3 regions of the Colwellia sp. BRX10-9 genome follow, and region 1 is predicted to be linked to each of the others. Evidence: riboswitches for the same ligand, from Rfam matches in the RefSeq annotation. Region 1 holds a riboswitch; each other region holds the start of a gene.
What was found. A riboswitch is a leader RNA that binds a small molecule or an ion and turns the genes downstream of it on or off. The one in region 1 is predicted to bind cyclic di-GMP.
Positions count from the first base shown of each region.

Region 2: another riboswitch for cyclic di-GMP. It lies ahead of H4J69_RS13825 (GGDEF domain-containing protein); the one in region 1 lies ahead of H4J69_RS12315 (zinc ribbon domain-containing protein).
Region 3: another riboswitch for cyclic di-GMP. It lies ahead of H4J69_RS16560 (DUF3718 domain-containing protein); the one in region 1 lies ahead of H4J69_RS12315 (zinc ribbon domain-containing protein).

Region 1 is NZ_JACGVV010000019.1:66,140-68,414, reverse strand. It holds gene H4J69_RS12325 (hypothetical protein) at 95-685, opposite strand; gene H4J69_RS20485 (cold-shock protein) at 844-993, opposite strand; gene H4J69_RS12315 (zinc ribbon domain-containing protein) at 1,015-1,395, opposite strand; cyclic di-GMP riboswitch class I at 1,439-1,522, opposite strand; gene H4J69_RS12310 (GIY-YIG nuclease family protein) at 2,119-2,275, opposite strand, start outside.
Region 2 is NZ_JACGVV010000024.1:41,561-43,835, forward strand. It holds gene H4J69_RS13825 (GGDEF domain-containing protein) at 119-1,120, opposite strand; cyclic di-GMP riboswitch class I at 1,351-1,433, opposite strand; gene H4J69_RS13830 (hypothetical protein) at 1,593-2,275, shown strand, end outside.
Region 3 is NZ_JACGVV010000035.1:19,643-21,917, reverse strand. It holds gene H4J69_RS16565 (3-oxoacid CoA-transferase subunit B) at 1-517, shown strand, start outside; cyclic di-GMP riboswitch class I at 766-865, shown strand; gene H4J69_RS16560 (DUF3718 domain-containing protein) at 929-1,288, shown strand; gene H4J69_RS16555 (patatin-like phospholipase family protein) at 1,487-2,275, shown strand, end outside.

The DNA.
Region 1 (2,275 bases):
GGTTAATTCATTAGTAGGGTTAATTAAATTCCCATTACTTTTTGAGTGACATACCATCGACAAAATCACTGGACTTGTATATCACACCCTACACTCATATGTTGTGATTACTTATATAATCCCCATGCAAAACAACCTCACAACTCCCTAGTTCTGAGAGTTTAATGTTCGTCATATCATTCTTTTTAGCATCTTTATACCATTTAACTAACATGTAACCATTACCCGAATTGTCGATAGAAAGCTGAGCTTTAGAATGACCACTATGAAAAAAATCATAGTCAATAATCAATCCTTCAGCATTATTATCCTCATCTTTCACAGTGGCAATGTTTTTAATTTCCCAAGCCCCACTACTAGGTAGTGGCCCCCATGCAGGGTTTGCCTGAAAAAACACAAGCGTTTTACCATGATTTCGACCAAAAACAATGGGTTCAACATCACGGCCATCGTTATTATATTGGAGGCAGTCTATCCGCCACCCATCATTGACGACCAAATCAAACCTTTTACGTAAAGAGAAAGGCACCCCATGCTCATTCAAATTGGTTTTTTCAATAACTACAGGAGGTGGTGTTGATGATGCGTTAAAAAGTTCAGTAGCGCTAGAGCAACCAGCTATGAGTATAATACCAGCAAGCACCGATGTTATTTTCAATGTTGCATTACAATATAGATATTTCATTCTTAGTTTCCTTGGTAAATTATTGAGTAAAATTTGACAGTACTAATTGATCGACGAAACTAATAAATTAACTTTTTGGGTTGCTCATATGTGTCAATTATATATGTCGTGGTTAATTCACATTTAGACGCACTGTATCCTTTTGGTGTTGCTTTAGGTTAAAATTTTACTTCTAATCCATCACACAAGTTACTTAGATCACTTTTATTTATAAAATCATTATAATGAAAAAAATAACTAGTCGAGTCTTCACCCTTTATAAAGCCGTATCTCTTATCACTAATAAATGTCGTAACTTTTCCTTTAATGTTTTTTACTCGATTTATTGCTTACGATTTATGAATAATCTCTAGCATCTCATTATACTCTGATTCACTTATTTCAGGTAAATCTGTATGACAATAACGGCACAGCTTAGCTTCCACTTTAACCTCTTCAGCACAAGCAGGACACTTTCTATATACATCATCTGCCTTTTCAGTTTTATTTTTACTAAAAAAAGAAATAGATAATCCCATAAATAAAATGGCTACTATTTGAAGGAATAATTGCTGCATATTGATAAAATCATATACATTCATTGTTCCAAAGAATGTTTGATATTGCTGAAATATAAAGCCATATCCACTATAAGTTCCATTTTCAAAAGGTGGAAAAATGATAGAAAGCAGTACGCCTGTAATTGATAAATATTTGCCTATTATTTTCATAATTAGTTCCTTTAAATATAAAAAATCAAGTAAGGTAACACGCACTGGTAAAGCCACTACCTTTCGCAAATCGTGAAGGCTGGTCTTTTTGCGTGTATAAGTTTCCCTATACTTGCCTTTTTCAATATTATTTATGGTATGCAAGTCTAATTGCATGTAAAAAAACAATAAAATGCTATAAATAGTAAACGTTGTCAACAATATCCTTTCAATAAACGAATAAATATTTAACAAAGCATTAGCTTCAGTGGCATAGTTAATTTGGTCACATTATTAGAGGTAACAGTATTAAGTTGTTATGTCTTTAAAGTCGTGTTTTTAGCGTTCAGAGACAGAGTGTCACTAACTGTATTGATCTTAGAAGGGACGTAGATAATGGAGGTTTTTATAACCATGAAATGAGTCTCAAAACCGATTTCGTTAATGTCCGCTAAGCCAAATATTTTAAAGTTAGCTGTTGAACTGCTTAGGTCAACTAACAGGTCTACAGTTGACCTCAACAAGCAATATAAATTTCAAATCATTACTTCTTCTTTGCGCATCAAGGGAACATTAGCACTGATAAATATTAGTGCTAAAAGCTAAGCTTCTTGAGTGATTGGGTTTATCCGTCACTTATGCCACTTTGGAGACATTAAGGAGTCCAGTAGAGGTAACATTTTGGATTAGATTTTGTATCGATAATATTTAATAACCGGTTAAACTGACCAATAGAAAAACTTGTTAAGCATTGGCAATATTTACGCATACTGAGCGCAATTCAGTTAGTCTTTTAAGCTTTAACGGGTTCTTTGCTAAATTCATAAGCGGGGTATATTTTTTTATTAATAAAGTCTCTAAAGCTTCAAAATCACTATCACAACAGACCCAGTTGACCATA
Region 2 (2,275 bases), on a different contig from region 1:
AAGATTATTACCGATTATATTGAGTAAAGTTGGGCATACTATCACTGATATTATTTATTGAAGTGAAAATATCAGCGAGAGAAAAATGTCATCAAGCAAAAAGTATCTTGTTGAGCGATTAAGAACTTAATGTATTATTTTTTTTGTATAAATCGGGTAGTAACAGGCGTGATTTTTTTAAGATACTGCTGGCATTTTCAGCAATATTAAAGGTGTCTACACCAGTAGACAATGTCATTTGAGGTAATCTAATACCAGACTTACTACTAACAAAGCGCAGCTTTTCAACGCCATGTGTTATTTTACTGGCAATTTCTCGAGCACTTTCTTTGTCAATATCAGGTAACAGAATTAAAAATTCATCGCCACCTGAACGTATTGGTAGACCGCTGCCATCAACATAACTACTCACTTTACTGGCTATTTTTGATAAGAGAACATCACTAATTAAATGACCGAATTGCAGATTAACTTCTGAAATTTGATCAACACAGACGACAATTGCGGCAACTTGCCGACTTGGATCTTCTGTTAGCCATAAATCTAAATGCTTAGACATAGCTTTACGATTATAAAGACCGGTAAGTGGATCCATGTAAATTTCTTCACGTACTTCTTTTAATTCAACTTTTAACGCCTGGGTCTTTTTACGGGTAAAAGAAATATGTTCAGCAAATTTTTGTTGGTGTAGTTTAAAGGCTTTAGATGCCTGGCGAATGCTATTTACCGCAACGACTATTTTTTCTTTATCGGCAGATTGTAGATCAGAAATATTGCCGTCTAGCGTGGTAATCAGTTTATTAATACTCTGCGATGATTTTTGGCTGTTTTTTTCAACATGGGTGACAACGTCATCTAGGTCGTCAATGAGTTCATCTCTGAATTTACTTTGGCCTAAAATGAATTGGCGATAGTTTTCTTCAATGAAAAAATCATCAAGCTTTTTACCCGTGGCAAGTTTATTTTCAATGGCAGTATTAAGAAGAATGTTTTTTTTATTAATATATTCGTAGCTAACTGAATAATTAATTGGGCTGACAGGTAAAAACCACCGCTGTAATTGTTTTACGGCCATGTTCATTTTTAGTTCAGCTTGTTTTATGGAATCATGATATTTCATTGTTCCATCTCAATTTGCACACCCAATTAATAATATCAATAGACCATTTTCTAGTATAAACAAGTAAAGTACCACATATATTTTTTGTCTATAAAAAACATATATTTAGTTATATAGTATTTTAAATGAAGGTAATATATGACAGAAAATAATTAAAAATAAGGGAAGGACCGCAAAGTATACCGAAAGCAAACTGTTCAAAATAAAGACAAGCCCCCACTATATCTATACTTGGCAGTTCCGCTATCCTAGGTTTCCCCTTAGACCGGTAACTTTGCGTCTCTAGCTTTCACTAGATTTGCCCTTTTCGAGTTTTAGAAACTCTAAATTCATTATAAGCGTTGAACTATGCTTGTAAACCTTTATTATGAATAATTTGTTGAACCGTAACGAAAACCTATAAGTAATAGATAAATTTATAGGTTATGGCTGATCACTCTACTGATCATTAGATAAAGGATTTTAGTTAATAATGCCCTGTAAACTGTTGTTGATCCTTTGTTTTTTTATAGCTCCTTTATTTTGTTTTGCCAATGATGCTTTAAACGTTGAGCAAAACATTAAAGATGTTGAGCGCTATTTTTTACAAGACGCTGAAAACCTTCCCTACGAAGAGATCATTACACTTTCAAAAAAAATTTTGGGATCTCAAGAAAATTATACCGTCCAAATTCGTGGAAAAACCTTCATCCTTCTTGCTGATGTTGCCAATAATAAGGGTGAAAATAGCGAAGCATTTCATTTTGCGCAAGATGGAATTTCTCTGCAAGGACTTGAACCAGCCATAAAGTTTAATTTATTGCTGAAAGTTGCAGATGGCTATTATTTACAAGAGAAGTATGAACAAACTCAAAATATGGCAACCAATGTTATTTTAATGGCAGATTCTCCACAAGTGCTAAAATATCGTTTAATTGCTTTGAGTTATCGAGCTGTTACCTATGCGTTGCAAAATAAAAACGATTTATCGATGAATGATCTTAATCAAGTTAAGGTGCTGATTTCGGTAAATCCTCAGTATGAGGATCACCTTTGTCTTTTAGAAATTTTAGCAACGGCATATTATTATTTAGGCGATTATCAAACATCGCTAACCATGCAAAATAAGCTATTAACGTTAAAATTTGATTTAGACAAACTGGCTAATATTGACCA
Region 3 (2,275 bases), on a different contig from region 1:
AAATGGTTTACTTGGCATGGGACAGTTTCCCACCGAAGACGAAATTGATGCAGATTTAATTAATGCCGGTAAACAAACGGTCACGATGGCAAAAGGTGCCTCTATCTTTGATAGTGCCGAGTCATTCGCAATGATACGTGGCGGACATGTCGACTTAACAGTACTAGGTGCCTTTGAGGTCGATGTAAACGGTAACATTGCTTCATATATGATCCCAGGCAAGCTGATTAAAGGTATGGGCGGTGCTATGGATTTAGTTGCGGGTGCTGACAATATTATTGTTACTATGACTCACGCTTCTAAACATGGTGTTTCAAAACTTTTATCTAACTGCACTTTACCGTTAACAGGTAAGTGTTGTATTAAAAGAGTACTCACTGATTTAGCCTTTATCGAAATTAAAGATGGCAAGTTTCATTTATTAGAGCGAGCACCAGGGGTCAGTATTGAGGAAATAATAAAACTCACTGAAGGTGAATTAATTGTTCCTGAGCATGTCCCTGAAATGAAATTTTAATAACCTAGCGGCATATTAATCATACGATTAAATAAAAAAAGAGCTTTAGCTCTTTTTTTTTACTCTATATTTTAACATTACATTAAAGTTCACTTAATGGTTTTGATAGTCACCATTCGATTAAGCACATGTTCTATTTGAAAAAAAATTGATAAAAGTGTTTTTTTTATTAAATTTCTTTACGCATGTCACTAGCGTATTACACATTTTTCTTGCATTTATTGGCTCAATTCGCAATACTAAAAGGGACAAAGAAAAGGCAAAACACGTGAAATCGTGTTACGCAAAACCACCGGTCTAAGGGATTTATGTTTTATATATAAATTCTATGACAGCGGAGTCACCTCGTTATACAAGGTACATCCCGTGGTTTTTTCCTTTACTAACTAAATTAATTACAAGGTTACTAAAATGAAAAAATTATTACTAGCTTCTACCATCACTATTTTAACATTAACGTCTGTTGTATCGGCGCCGAAAGCACAAGCTGCTGACATCGCTCAAAGCGTTTGCCAGTATGTAGCTGCAGACGACAAGAAACGCATGCGTTCGTTCTTAAAAACGAATAGATTAAAAATTCGCACTATCTTTCATGGTATTGAGTGTAATGGACAGAATCTGTTGGCGTTTGCATCGTCTAATGGTTCAGTTAAAACAGGTTCTTTGATGATTTCAAAGTTACCAAAGAAAGTTGTTTCTGAAAACTTAGCTATTTTGCAAACCGGATCGCAACCATTGATAGACGCAGCTAACGAACGCGTTAGCAGCTAAACTTATTTTTTAGTAGATGTTATTTGTTCAATCAAGTGTACTGTTTTACTAGATAATAATTCTATGTCATTTTAAAAAGCCTGCTTCTGCAGGCTTTTTTTTGCCTTAGTCATTTCAATCTATTTTTTGACTCGTTAAGCTAGCACCAGGTTAAAAAACTGATTACACTTAAGTTATACGAAGAAGACTGCGATATACATGTTGAATAAAAGAAGTTATAAAGACAGTAAGAATGCTTTAGTACTTACTGGCGGTGGCGCTCGAGCGGCTTATCAAGTAGGTGTGCTTTCTGCCATATCAAAATTTGTCCCTAGAAATCATGGCATCCCCTTTCCCATTATATGTGGCACCTCTGCTGGTGCTATAAATACCACAGCGCTAGCCTGTTATTCTTCATGCTTTCATTTGGGGGTAAAAAAATTAGAATGGGTTTGGAAGAATATTAATACCAGTCGAATATACCATAGTGATGGTATTCGGGTTTTCTCACATTTGGCGAAAGGTATGCTGGCAAGTTTCCAAGCAGATTATGCCAATAAAAGTGCGCGTAGTTTACTAAACAACGCGCCACTTCGTGACTTACTGAATATGGTGGTCGACTTTAAACGTATCGACACCAATATTTTACGTGGCTATTTATCTGCAGTTTCTATTACTGCATCAAGTTACAGTAATGGCGATTCAATTAGTTTTTATCAATCTGATGAGTCTATTTCTCCTTGGTTTCGCGCTAAACGTCGTGGTGAGCCTTGCCAAATTAATAGTGAGCACTTAATGGCTTCTGCCGCTATTCCCCTTGTGTTTCCTTCAATCAAAATTCGCCAAGAGCATTATGGTGATGGGTCTATACATCAACTTTCACCGTTAAGCCCTGCGATACACTTAGGTGGAGAAAATTTGTTTATTGTTGGTGTTGATCAACCTAAAGCACCACTTCATAGTAAAGTGAATAATCCTCATCCTCCGACAACCTCTACTGTTGCCGGT